2 regions of the Rhizobium sp. LjRoot30 genome follow, and region 2 is predicted to be linked to the other one. Evidence: riboswitches for the same ligand, from Rfam matches in the RefSeq annotation. Region 2 holds a riboswitch; the other holds the start of a gene.
The links. Region 2 has a riboswitch for S-adenosylmethionine ahead of metA (homoserine O-acetyltransferase MetA). Riboswitches for the same ligand answer to the same signal wherever they lie in the genome.
Positions count from the first base shown of each region.

Region 1: it holds a riboswitch for S-adenosylmethionine, as region 2 does, so the genes downstream of both, ACSQ3I_RS02210 (O-succinylhomoserine sulfhydrylase) here and metA (homoserine O-acetyltransferase MetA) in region 2, are expected to answer to the same signal.

Region 1 is NZ_CAXUSG020000001.1:436,249-442,577, forward strand. Features, by position in the region: gene ACSQ3I_RS02200 (Hsp33 family molecular chaperone) at 1-860, shown strand, start outside; gene apaG (Co2+/Mg2+ efflux protein ApaG) at 975-1,367, opposite strand; gene ACSQ3I_RS02210 (O-succinylhomoserine sulfhydrylase) at 1,586-2,770, opposite strand; SAM riboswitch at 2,816-2,894, opposite strand; gene ACSQ3I_RS02215 (2'-deoxycytidine 5'-triphosphate deaminase) at 2,968-4,065, shown strand; gene ACSQ3I_RS02220 (hypothetical protein) at 4,102-4,551, opposite strand; tRNA gene ACSQ3I_RS02225 (tRNA-Gly) at 4,684-4,757, shown strand; gene ACSQ3I_RS02230 (hypothetical protein) at 4,909-5,490, shown strand; gene ACSQ3I_RS02235 (F0F1 ATP synthase subunit A) at 5,952-6,329, shown strand, end outside.
Region 2 is NZ_CAXUSG020000003.1:243,786-250,114, reverse strand. Features, by position in the region: gene ACSQ3I_RS08890 (vWA domain-containing protein) at 1-1,045, opposite strand, end outside; gene ACSQ3I_RS08885 (N-acetyltransferase family protein) at 1,052-1,504, opposite strand; gene metA (homoserine O-acetyltransferase MetA) at 1,501-2,433, opposite strand; SAM riboswitch at 2,486-2,563, opposite strand; gene ACSQ3I_RS08875 (AAA family ATPase) at 2,712-3,548, opposite strand; gene ACSQ3I_RS08870 (ABC transporter ATP-binding protein/permease) at 3,716-5,500, shown strand; gene ACSQ3I_RS08865 (ABC-F family ATP-binding cassette domain-containing protein) at 5,517-6,329, opposite strand, start outside.

The sequences.
Region 1 (6,329 bases), on a different contig from region 2:
TCCTCGCCCGTCACGACTATCCACTGCCGGTTGCCAAGCTGCTTGCCGAAACGATTGTGCTGACGGTGCTGATCGGCACTTCGCTGAAGTTCGAGGGCAAGTTCACGGTGCAGACCAAGGGCGACGGACCGGTGGATTTGCTCGTCGTCGATTTCAGGACGCCCGAGAGCGTGCGCGCCTACGCCCGTTTCGACGAAGCGGCGCTGCAGGAGGCGGTTGCCGCCGGACGCACCGAGCCGCAGCAGCTGCTCGGAACGGGCATCCTTGCCTTCACCATCGATCAAGGCGGTTTCACGCAGCCCTACCAGGGCATCGTGCCGCTGGACGGCTCCAGCCTCGAAGAGATCGCCGGCGTCTACTTCCGCCAGTCGGAGCAGATCCCGACCCGTGTCCGCCTTGGTGTTGCGGAACTCTACGAGCGGGATGCTGATGGTAAGTCGCATCATCACTGGCGTGCCGGCGGATTGATCGCGCAGTTCCTGCCGCAGGCTCCGGAGCGCATGCGCCAGCTCGACCTGCACGGTGGTGACGGCGACACGTCGCATCCCGGCGGGGTCGAGGACGACCTGTGGGCCGAAGCGCTAGTGCTGGTGGAGACGATCGGCGCCTATGAACTGACCGACCCGCAGGTCGGCAGCGAACGGCTGCTCTATCGCCTCTTCCACGAGCGCGGGGTCCGCGTGCACGAGCCGCAGGCCGTGCATGACCGCTGCAGTTGTTCGCGGGATCGCATCAAGGGCGTGCTGCAGGGCCTCTCCGCCGAAGAGATCGAAGGCAGCATCGAGGATGGACGGATTTCCGTTTCCTGCGAATTCTGCTCGACCACCTACCACTACGAGCCGACGGAATTTTCCCTGTAACGGTTTCGCCATTGCACTTCGATCGGCCAATCGTCTGGATTGGCCGATGCCTGCCCAGCTCTTTGCCGAATGAAGGCCGCTTTCAGGCGGCAGGTGCGCGCGGATATCTCGCGGTCAGTTCAACGTCCGTGCCAGGCCGGGGGAATCCAGGGAAAATGCCGGAATGGTGACGTCGAAGAGTTCGCCGTCGTCGGTTTCCATCTGGTAGCGACCGAACATCATGCCTGACGGCGTGTCGAGCGGGCAGCCGGAGGAATATTCGTAGGTATCGCCGGGTTCCAGGCGCGGCTGTTCGCCGACGACGCCGGGGCCGCTGACCTCGTCGACCTGGCCGTTCTGGTCGGTGATGTGCCAGTAGCGGTTCAGCAGCCGGACGCTGTCTTTCGAGTGGTTGGAAATGACGATGCGATACGCCCAGACATAGCGGCTATCCTCCGGATCGGATTGCTCCTCCAGATAGAATGGTTCGACAACCACCTCTATGTCCCTTGTCAGGGCGCGATACATGCCCACACCTTTACTCAATACGCGTCTGCGATGTCTTGCCGTCAGTGCGACGGCTACGAAAATGGTTTTACGCCATTCTCGTATTGTTTTGAACCACTTCGGCGCCATTATGGCCGGTAAAGGTTAATATTGGTAGATATATCGCATCGCCGATGCGCCGGCGGGATGCCGGCGCATGCGGTTTTATGGCGAATCCAGCCGCTCTGTGCGGCTCCGGCTCAGGCCGAAACGCGCGACAGCGCCTGCTCGAAATCGGCGAGCAGGTCGTCGGTATCCTCGATGCCGGCGGACAGCCGGACCGTCCCGGCGGAGATGCCGAGTTCGGCGCGTGCCTCGTCCGTCAGGTTCTTGTGCGTCGTCGTCGCCGGATGGGTGATCAGGCTCTTGGCGTCGCCGAGATTGTTGGAGATCTTCACCACCTGCAGGGCATTCTGCAGCTGGAAGGCCGCTTCCTTGCCGCCCTTCAGTTCGATCGCCACCAGCGTCGAGCCGCCACTCATCTGCTTGGCGATGATATCCGCCTGCGGGTGGTCCTTGCGGCCGGGATAGATGACCTTGGCGATTTCCTTGTGGTCCGCCAGGAAATCGGCGATCCGTGCGGCACTCTCCGTCTGCTGCTTGACGCGCAGCGGCAGGGTTTCAAGCCCCTTCAGCAGCGTCCAGGCGTTGAACGGCGACATGGCCGGGCCGGTGTGGCGGAAATAGTCGTGCAGGTTCTCGTCGATCCACTGCTTGTCGGACAGAACGATGCCGCCCAGGCAGCGGCCCTGGCCGTCGATGTGCTTGGTGGCGGAATAGATCACCACATGCGCGCCAAGCTCCAGCGGCTTCTGGAAGAGCGGCGTGGCAAAGACGTTGTCGACGACAAGCTTGGCGCCGACCTGGTTGGCAAGTTTGGCAACGCCGGCGATGTCGATGACCTCAAGCGTCGGGTTGGTCGGGCTTTCCAGGAAGAACACCTTGGTGTTCGGGCGGATCGCCTTTTCCCAGTTGGCGAGGTCGCGGCCGTCCACCAGCGTGCATTCGATGCCGTATTTTGGCGCCAGCGTATCGACCACCCAGCGGCAGGAGCCGAACAGGGCGCGGGCGGCAACGATATGGTCGCCGGCCTTCACCTGGCAGAGGATGGCGGATGAAACCGCAGCCATGCCGGAGGCCGTCGCGCGCGCATCTTCGGCGCCTTCCAGCGCGCACATGCGCTTCTCGAACATGTCGTTCGTCGGGCTGCCGTAACGCGCGTAGATGAAGCCGTCCGTCTCGCCCTTGAAGCGGGCTTCGGCCGCTTCGGCGGTGTCGTAGACGAAGCCCTGGGTCAGGAAGATTGCTTCCGACGTCTCACCGTGCTGGGAGCGCTGTGTGCCGCCGTGGACGAGTTGTGTTGCCGGGCGCCATTTGTTGCTCATGCCGTCATCACTTTCCAAAACAAAAAAACCGGTCGCGAAAGCGAACCGGTTTTGCACCCGGTCCTTTTAGCCACTTGTTTAACGTGGCTGCAAGCCGACCGGCCAAATCACCACGGGATAAAGCTCTGAATACTGCCGATCCCGGCTTGCGTCAATTCCTCGAGTTTGATTTTGTCGGCGCCAAAAGGAAAGAGGCAATGACGAGAAAGACAGGCATTCTGGCGGATGGCGCCATCCGGGCGCTTTTTGCGGCCGGCCGGCTGAAGAGCGAGGCAGCGCTCGATGTCGACCAGGTGCAGCCGGCAAGCCTCGATCTTCGGCTGGGTTCGAAAGCCTACCGCGTTCGCGCCAGCTTCATGCCGGGGCCGGGCCACCTCGTCGCCGACAAGCTCACGCGACTGAAGCTGCACGAGATCGACCTTGCCGATGGCGCCGTGCTCGAAACCGGTTGCGTCTACATCGTGCCGCTGATGGAAAGCCTCGACTTGCCGACGGACATGTCCGCCTCGGCCAACCCGAAAAGCTCGACCGGCCGGCTCGACATCTTCACCCGGGTGATGACCGACCGGGCGCAGGAATTCGACAAGATCCCGGCCGGCTACAACGGCCCGCTCTACCTCGAAATCTCGCCGCGCACCTTTCCGATCGTCGTGCGCCGCGGCTCGCGTCTGTCGCAGATCCGCTTCCGTATCGGCCACGCGCTGCTGAACGACGCCGATCTCCTGTCGCTTCACGACAATGAAACCCTTGTTGCCAGCGAGGCGCCGAACGTGTCCAACGGCGGCATCGCCGTATCGATCGACCTCAAGGGCACCGGCCCGGACGGCCTGATCGGATATCGCGGCAAGCACCACACAGCGGTCATCGACGTCGACGCCAAGTCGGCGCACGACGTCCTCGATTTCTGGGAGCCGCTGTATAGCCGCGGGCGCGCCGAACTGATCCTCGATCCGGATGAGTTCTACATCCTCGTGTCGCGCGAGGCCGTGCATGTGCCGCCGCTCTACGCCGCGGAAATGACGCCTTACGATACGCTGGTTGGCGAATTCCGCGTCCACTACGCCGGCTTCTTCGATCCCGGTTTCGGCCATGCCGATGCCGGCGGCGCCGGGGCAAAAGCCGTGCTGGAAGTGCGTAGCCACGAGGTGCCGTTTATCCTGGAACACGCCCAGATCGTCGGTCGACTCGTCTACGAACACATGCTGGAGCGTCCGCAAGGGCTTTACGGCACGGGGCTTGGTTCCAACTATCAGGCGCAGGGCTTGAAACTCTCCAAACATTTCCGCCTGCCATAATGTCGACGCCGGCAACAGGCGTCAGTCGTTCCCCGCTCAAATCGGCTGGATGCCGCTTTTTGCCGGTTGTTTGCTGAAGTGGTAAAAGGCCACCCCGCCGATCCCGCCACTTGCGATGCGAAAGAGCGCTTCCGCGTCGATCATGGTGAGCGCCGACCAGATCGGCAACTCAGGCTTCATGGCTAGGAAAAAACCGACAGCCATGCCGGCAATGAGCGTGTAGCCAAGCCGAACCGGCGCGCGCAGGCTGAAAAACACTTCACCGATGATTATGGCAATAACAGCCGGCACGAATGCCGCAACGGCAATCGTCGCCGTCATCACTGCCGCGAAATAGGGTACCGCGAGCGCCACGTCCGCAGGGCTCATGGTTCCGGTCGAAACATCGCTGGCCGCGCGCAGGATCGTCAGGGCGATGGCAGCCATGAAGGCTGCCCAAAGATAACCGACGGTGCAGGATCCAAGGCGTTGCAGCATGGTAGGCATCGATCTCTTCTCCGATCCTTGTCTCTGAGACGATCTCACCACGATTGCCGCCATCGGGCTGTCTCGCGAGAAACATGCCGGTTTTTCCCGGCGCTTGACAGCTTTCCGGAACTGTTGGAAAAGTGCCCTGCCGCGGGTGTAGCTCAATGGTAGAGCAGCAGCTTCCCAAGCTGAATACGAGGGTTCGATTCCCTTCACCCGCTCCAGCTTCCCGGCGAAACGCGGTCTTCACCTTTGCGTTTCGGGGTCTCACCGACACACCCGAACGCTTGGGAAAATGCTCCATTTTTTAACGGTTTGTTAGTTTCTGGACGCCAGAAAACTGCAATCGTTAATAATTGTTTTGGAGCGTATCTATTGGCCGGCATTGACGAATTTCGCAGTTTTACCAACACGCCCAGCCGACGTCACACCTTCTATTGTTATTGCACGCAAAAATATATCCAGGACCAGGCTGTGTTCTTCCTCCTCGTGGAGGCTTACCGGGAGAGCCGGTTGAAACGGCAGGCTGAATTTCTCAACAATTGGTTCATCAACGGCGGCATCCCTGCTGAATTGGAGGCGAACGCCTATCTGGGCGTGGTCAATATTTCAGATGCGATGACGCAGTCCGTCAATGATAGTACCAACAGCGCAATCAGGGCCGTTGGCCGGAATTTCGCCGAAAAAAGAGCCAACCACGGCGGCGGTATCGGTGGTTTTTTCGGAGCGCTGAAGCAAAAGGTCGGTGACACCAAAGTGGGCGGCACGCTCTTCGACAAGCCGTTGATGCAGGTCGTCGGCATGCTCGGCGACAGAAGCCAGGGATTCGATGGCGGCTGCGGCTATGAAAAGGATGGCAACTATCAGCCCAACGGCAAATTCGCCGGCCAGGTATCCCGTCTTCGCAAGGAACTGAAGGCCGTCAATTTCGATCCCGACAAGATCGGCATCTATTGATCGACACGGCATGAAGTCGGGCGAGGCGCCATGAACAGGGGAGTGCCTGCCGCCCGGCATAAATTTGCATTGGACGTTCGTTCTCCAAACTGTCACAAGGGCGTCAGGACGCGACTGCCGTTATCTATAGAACGGGGTCGGGCGACCGATTGACGTCACGTTGCTGCCGCGAGATCACGCTGGCCGTCCCTTAATCTTCAGTGTTCAAGCCGGTCACAGTATGCCGTTGCAATTGGGCGAGGAGACGGCTATCAAGCCAGCGCGCAGGACGACCTGCGCCATGAGTCATTCCGGGGACGGCCCCAAAATCTCGTTGACGAGATCAGAGGCCGCCCGAATGCGCAACGTCACCCTTCCCGTAGAAATCACTGGCCCGCGATCCACCTACGCCCGGCAACGCTGTGGCGGTGTCTTGGTGCGCGTTGGCTTCGCCGTGGCCACAGCGCGTCAGAGGACACCCAATGGCCGGCCCCATCGAACAGTTCGAAATCAGGAAGATCGTCGAGATCAACATCGGAGGCATAGACCTCAGCTTTACCAATGCTTCCGCCTACATGCTGCTGACGATCGCCATCGCTACGGCATTCCTGTTGCTTGCAACCAGCCGAAAACTACTCGTTCCCGGCAGATGGCAATCCAGTGCCGAACTTCTCCACGAGTTCGTGGCCAAGGCATTGCGGGACAATGCCGGAGAACAGGGGATGCGGTTCTTTCCCCTCGTCTTCTCGCTTTTCATGTTCATTCTCACAGCCAACATGCTCGGCATGTTTCCCTACGCATTTACCGTGACGGCGCAGATCATCGTGACGTTCGGCCTGGCAGCCATGGTGTTCCTCACC
Region 2 (6,329 bases):
ACCGGCGGAAATGACCGGTCAGGCGCGACAGCCAGACTTCGCCGCTTTCCTTGTTCCAGTGTTCGACCGAACCGCCGGCATGGGTGATCTCGTAAGGGCTCATCGCCGCATCGCCGACGAAGACGGCGTGATGGTCCGGCCCGAAGGTGCGGATGATGTCCTCGGTCGGCGTCACATCGACGCGCCGCCGGCGATTGTCCTTCCACACGCCTTCGTAGGGGCAATTGTGGAAATAGAAATAATCCATGTGCCGGAATTCGGCGCGGGCGGCGGAAAACAGCTCCTCGACGATGCGGATATGATCGTCCATCGAGCCGCCGACATCGAAGAACATCAGAAGCTTGACGGCGTTGCGGCGCTCCGGCCGGGTCTGCACGTCGAGATAGCCGTGTTCGGCGGTGGCGCGGATCGTGCCGCCGAGATCGAGTTCGTCGGCGGCGCCGGCGCGCACCCAGCGGCGCAGCCGCTTCAACGCCACCTTGATATTGCGGGTGCCGAGTTCGACGCTGTCGTCGAAATTGCGAAATTCGCGGCGGTCCCAGACCTTTGCGGCGCGACGATGGCGGGATTCGTCCTGGCCGATGCGCACGCCTTCGGGATTGTAGCCATAGGCGCCGAAGGGCGAAGTGCCGGCGGTGCCGATCCATTTCGAGCCGCCCTGATGCCGCCCCTTCTGCTCCGCCAGCCGCTGCTGCAGCGTTTCCATCAGCTTGTCGAAACCGCCGAGGCTTTCGACAAGTTTCTTTTCGTCGTCCGTCAGGTATTTTTCCGCAAGCTTGCGCAGCCATTCTTCGGGAATGGCGGCTTCTTCGATGGCCTCGCTGCCAGCGACGGCTTCCAGTCCCTTGAAGCTGCTGGCGAACACCTGGTCGAAACGGTCGATGAACCGTTCGTCCTTCACCAGCGCCGCCCGCGCCAGGAAATAGAACGCCTCGATGTCGAAATCCGCCAACCCTTCCCGCATGCCTTCCAGGAGCAGCAAGAATTCCCGCAATGTCACCGGGATTTTTGCTGCCTTGAGATCGAGGAAGAAAGGAATGAACATCGGGGCCTAGAAATTGCGCTGGTAGACCAGGAAGGGCGTCTTTTCCGCCAGCCTATCATAGAGGCGCCGCGCGGTGGCATTGAATTCCTGCGTCATCCAGTAGACTTCCTTCGAGCCGCGACCGGTGGCCTTTTCATAGATCGCCTCGATCAGCGCCCGGCCGATGCCGGTGCCGCGCACATCCGGATCGGCGTAGAGGTCCTGCAGGTAGCAGATATCGTCGATATGCCAGCAGGACCGGTGGAAGAGGTAATGCGCCAACCCCACCGGCTTGCCGTCGAGCACGGCGATGAGCCCGTTATATTCGTTCGGCTGGCCGCTCAGCAGCCGGGCGAAGGTGGAGCGGTAGATCTCTTCCGGCAGCACCGTTTCGTAGAAGGCGAGATAGGCCGTCCAGAGCCGGCGCCACTCCGTCTCGTCCTCGGCGCGCAGGGGTCTGATCTCAAGGTTGCCGCTCATGGTGTTTTTCCTCCCGCGCCGATTTCCGACACTTCATAGGGTGTCGTCTGGTAGATCTCGTTGATCCAGTTGCCGAAGAAAAGATGCGCATGGCTGCGCCATCGGTTCAAGGGCGGCAGGTCCGGATCGTTGTGCGGGAAATAGTCGTGCGGCATCTTAATCGGCACGCCGGCATTGATGTCGCGGAAATATTCGTCCGCCAGCGAGGTCGAATCATATTCGACGTGATTGAACATGTAGAGCCGCTTGCCCGCCTTCTCATGCAGCAGGCAGACGCCCATTTCTTTCGATTCCATCAGGATTTCCAGGCCTTCGGCCTTTTCGATGTCGGCGCGGCGCACCTCGGTCCAGCGTGACACCGGCACGCCGAAATCGTCGGAAAAACCGTTGAGATAGACGGACGAGGGCTTCAGGTTGAGATGGCGATAGACGCCAAAAGCCTTTTCCTTGAGTTCGTGTTTCGGCACGCCATGGAAATGGTAGACCGCGGCCATCGCGCCCCAGCAGACATTGAGTGTCGAATGGACGTTGGTCGTCGTCCAGTCGAGGATCTGCTGCATCTCGTTCCAGTAGGTCACCTGTTCGTAGGGCAGTGTTTCCACCGGTGCGCCGGTGATGATGAAGCCGTCGAACTTGCGGTGCTTGACCTCCTCCCAGGTCTCGTAGAAGGCAAGCAGATGGTCTTCCGAGGTGTTTTTCGCCTTGTGGCCGCCGATGCGCACCAGGGACAGCTCGACCTGCAGCGGTGTCGCGCCGATCAAGCGCGCCATCTGGATCTCCGTCTTGATCTTGTTCGGCATGAGGTTCAGGAGCCCGATCTGCAACGGCCGGATGTCCTGGCGTCCGGCCAGGGTCTCGGTCATCACCCGCACGCCCTCGTTCACGAGGGTTTCATAGGCGGGCAAGGTATCGGGGATCTTGATAGGCATGTGCTGTCACTCGTCCAAAACGAAAAACCGGCGGCATAAAAAAATTGCTATCGGTCCGTGACGCACGGCCCTTTAGCAAGTTGTTTAACGTGGCTGCAAGCCGGCCGGCCAAATCACCACAGATCCCTAGATAATCCCAGAGTGATTAAGAATCAATCTCCCTGCACGAATCCCGTGCAGTGGTTTGAAGCACGCTCCGTTCAATAGATCGTGTTTCAGACTCATTGCTTTCGATGCGTGATCTTGCCGATCCTCGTTTTTACTCTGATCGGACGATGTCAATCGCGCCTTGCCATGAAGGCCAGCCGCTCGAACAGATGCACGTCCTGCTCGTTTTTCAGCAAGGCGCCGTGCAGGCGGGGCAGGGCATTCTTCGCATCCGCCCGGAGGTCGGCGGGATCGATGTCGTCGGCAACCAGCAGGCGGATCCAGTCGAGCGCTTCCGAGGTCGAGGGTTTCTTCTTCAAGCCCTGCATGTCGCGGATCTCGAAGAATTGCGTCAGCGCCGCCTTCAGCAGGTTCTGGCGGATACCGGGGTAATGCACCTCGACGATGCGAGCGAGCGTATCGGCATCGGGAAAGCGGATATAGTGGAAGAAGCAGCGGCGCAGGAAGGCATCCGGCAGTTCCTTCTCGTTGTTGGAGGTGATGATGACGATCGGCCGGTGGCGGGCGCCGACGGTCTCGCCGGTTTCGTAGACATGGAATTCCATGCGGTCGAGTTCCTGCAGCAGGTCGTTGGGGAACTCGATGTCGGCCTTGTCGATCTCGTCGATCAACAGCACGCATTTTTTGTCCGCTTCGAAGGCCTGCCACAGCTTGCCGCGACGGATGTAGTTCTTGACGTCGTTGACCCGTTCGTCGCCGAGCTGGCTGTCGCGCAGCCGCGACACGGCGTCGTATTCATACAGGCCCTGCTGCGCCTTGGTGGTCGACTTGACGTTCCATTCGATGATGTCGAGGCCGAGCGCCGTGGCGATCTGGCGGGCGAGCTCGGTCTTGCCGGTGCCCGGTTCGCCTTTCACCAGAAGCGGCCGTTCGAGGCGGATGGCGGCGTTGACGGCGATCATCAGATCCTTGTCGGCAATGTATTCGGCGGTACCCTGAAACTGCATCGGTATTTGACTTTTCCTTAGCGAAGACCTGCGCAAACTAGGTAGCCCGGCCGGCGAGCGCAAGGGCGGTTGCAGCCTTGGCCGGCGGCAACGCGTCAAACTGTCGTTCGACAAGTGCCAGATGCATGCTTATGTGAAGACCAGACGTTCTGCACCAGAAGGTATCCATGGCCCAGGTCGAGCCTGCCGTGTCGGCGCCCGCCGATGATGTCGCCGAACCGGCGATCGGTTTTTCAGCACAGGTTGCGATGATGATGCGGGCGCTCTGGGGCGCCAGGGTTCGCAACATGCTGCTGCTGCTGGCAGCGATCATGCTGGCGATCATCCTCGCCACGGCCTATGTGCAGGTGCTGCTCAACCGCTGGAACGTGCCGTTCTACGATGCCCTGCAGCGGCGCGACCTCGATGCGTTCTTCACGCAGCTGAAGCAGTTTGCCATCATCGCCAGTGCGCTCCTGCTGCTCAACGTGGCGCAGACCTGGTTCAACCAGCTTGTCGGCCTGAAGATGCGCGACGGGCTGACGCGAGACCTCGTCGATCAGTGGCTGAAACCGAAACGGGCGCTTCGCCTGTCCACCATGGGCATTCTCGGCGTCAATCCCGACCAGCGGCTGCATGAGGATGCCAGCCATCTTTCGGAAATGACCACCAGCCTGACGATCGGGCTGGTGCAGGCAACCATCATGCTGGCGAGTTTCGTCGGCGTTCTCTGGGAGCTGTCGAGCGGTTTCGTCTTCACCTATCGCGGCGAGACGTTTTCGATCCCCGGCTACATGGTCTGGGCGGCGATCATCTATGCGGCGTCCGCCTCGCTGCTCAGCGCCGTTGTCGGCCGCAAGCTGGTAACGTTGAATGCCAATCGATATTCGAAGGAAGCGGAGCTGCGCTCCTCGCTGATGCGTACCAACGAAAACCTGACGGCCATCGCGGTGCTAAAAGGCGAAGGGTTCGAGCGCAAGCGCATCGATTTCGACATTGCCGCCGTTCTCGCCACCATGTGGCGGCTGGCGCTGGCGCTGACCAATTTGCGCTGGGTGTCGGCCGGTTACGGCTGGCTGACGGTGATCGCGCCGATCCTGATTGCCGCACCGGTCTATTTCGCCGGCGGGCTGACCTTCGGCGGGCTGATGATGGCGGTCGGCGCCTTCAACCAGGTCTATGCGTCGTTGCGCTGGTATGTCGACAATTTTGGCGCCATCGCCGATTGGAAGGCGACATTGATGCGTGTCGCCAATTTCCGCCATGCGCTGCTGCAGATGGACAACGAGACGGCGACGGAAGGCGATATCCGGTTCGAACGGAGTACGGATGACAGCCTGTCGCTGCGGGATGTCCGCATTTCCAGCGAAAAGGGCGCCGATCCTGCCGAGGCCGGTTTCCGGCTGCAGGAGGATGAACTGGTGGTGCGACCGAGCGACCGGGTGATGATCAACGGCGACCAGAGCGTCAACCGTCACCTGCTGTTCCGCGCATTGGCCGGCTGGTGGTCGTGGGGCACGGGGACGATTGCCGCGCCGCCGGAAGACGAGATGCTGTTCATGCCGCAGGTCGGCTACCTGCCGTATGGCACACTGCGCGAGGCGATTTCGTTTCCGCAGGATGCCGGCACCTATTCCGACGACGAGATCAGGGCGGCGCTCGACCGTGCCGGCCTTGGCCACTACCGGGATATGCTCGACACGCGGTTGCGCTGGGACAAGGTGCTGGATCATGACGGCCGCACGGCCCTCGGTTTTGCGACCGTGTTGCTGCGGCCGCCCCGCTGGCTGGTGATGGAGGACACGCTCGAGGGGCTGGAGCCCTCGGTCGCCGATCATCTGGCCGGCGTGCTTGCCGCGTTGCCGCAGACGGCGCTGGTCTATATCGGCCGCTCGGAAAGTTTTCTTTCAGAAGTGAAGCCGCGTATCTTCCATCTCGAAGCCCTGCCGCCATCGCCGGCGCTGCCGGGTTGAGGCAGAGACTGCAGGATCAGCCTTCCAGCTCTTCCCGCAGCATTTCGAGTTCCAGCCATTCCTCTTCCATCTTCGTCAGGCTGTCGCGCAGTTTTTCCATTTCTGCGGCAAGCTTGTTGAAGGTGGTGGGGTCCTTGGAGAAAAGATTGGGGTCAGCCATCCTTTCCTCGCGCTTGGCGATTTCGGCTTCCGCCTTGGCCATTTCTTTCGGCAGGTTTTCGAGCGCGAATTTTTGCTTGTAGGACAGCTTGCCTTTTGCCTTCGGGCTTTCGGCCGCAGCCGTTTCCCCGGTCTTGGCCTTCTCCGCCTTTTCGGCCTTGCGCTTCTCGTCGAGCGCGCCCTTGCGCTGCGCCAGCATATCGCTGTAGCCGCCGGCATATTCGATCCAGCGGCCGTCCGGGTCTTCCGGATTGGCCGGCGCGATCGTCGATGTCACGGTGCGGTCGAGGAAATCGCGGTCGTGGCTGACGAGGATGACGGTGCCGGGAAAGCCGGCGACGATTTCCTGCAGCAGGTCGAGCGTTTCGATATCGAGGTCGTTGGTTGGTTCGTCGAGGATCAGCAGGTTTGCCGGCCGCGACAGGATGCGGGCCAGCATCAGCCGTGCCCGTTCGCCGCCGGACAGGCTGAGGATCGGTGTGCGGGCCTGCTCCGGCTGGAAGAGGAATTCCTTCATGTAGCCGGTGACATGCCGCTGTTCGCCGTTGACCAGCAGGTTTTCGCCGCGCCCGTCCGTCAGGTAGTTGGCCAGCGTATCCGTGAGGTCGAGGTCCTCGCGTTTCTGGTCGAGGGTGGCGATTTCGAGATTGGTGCCGAGCTTGATCGTGCC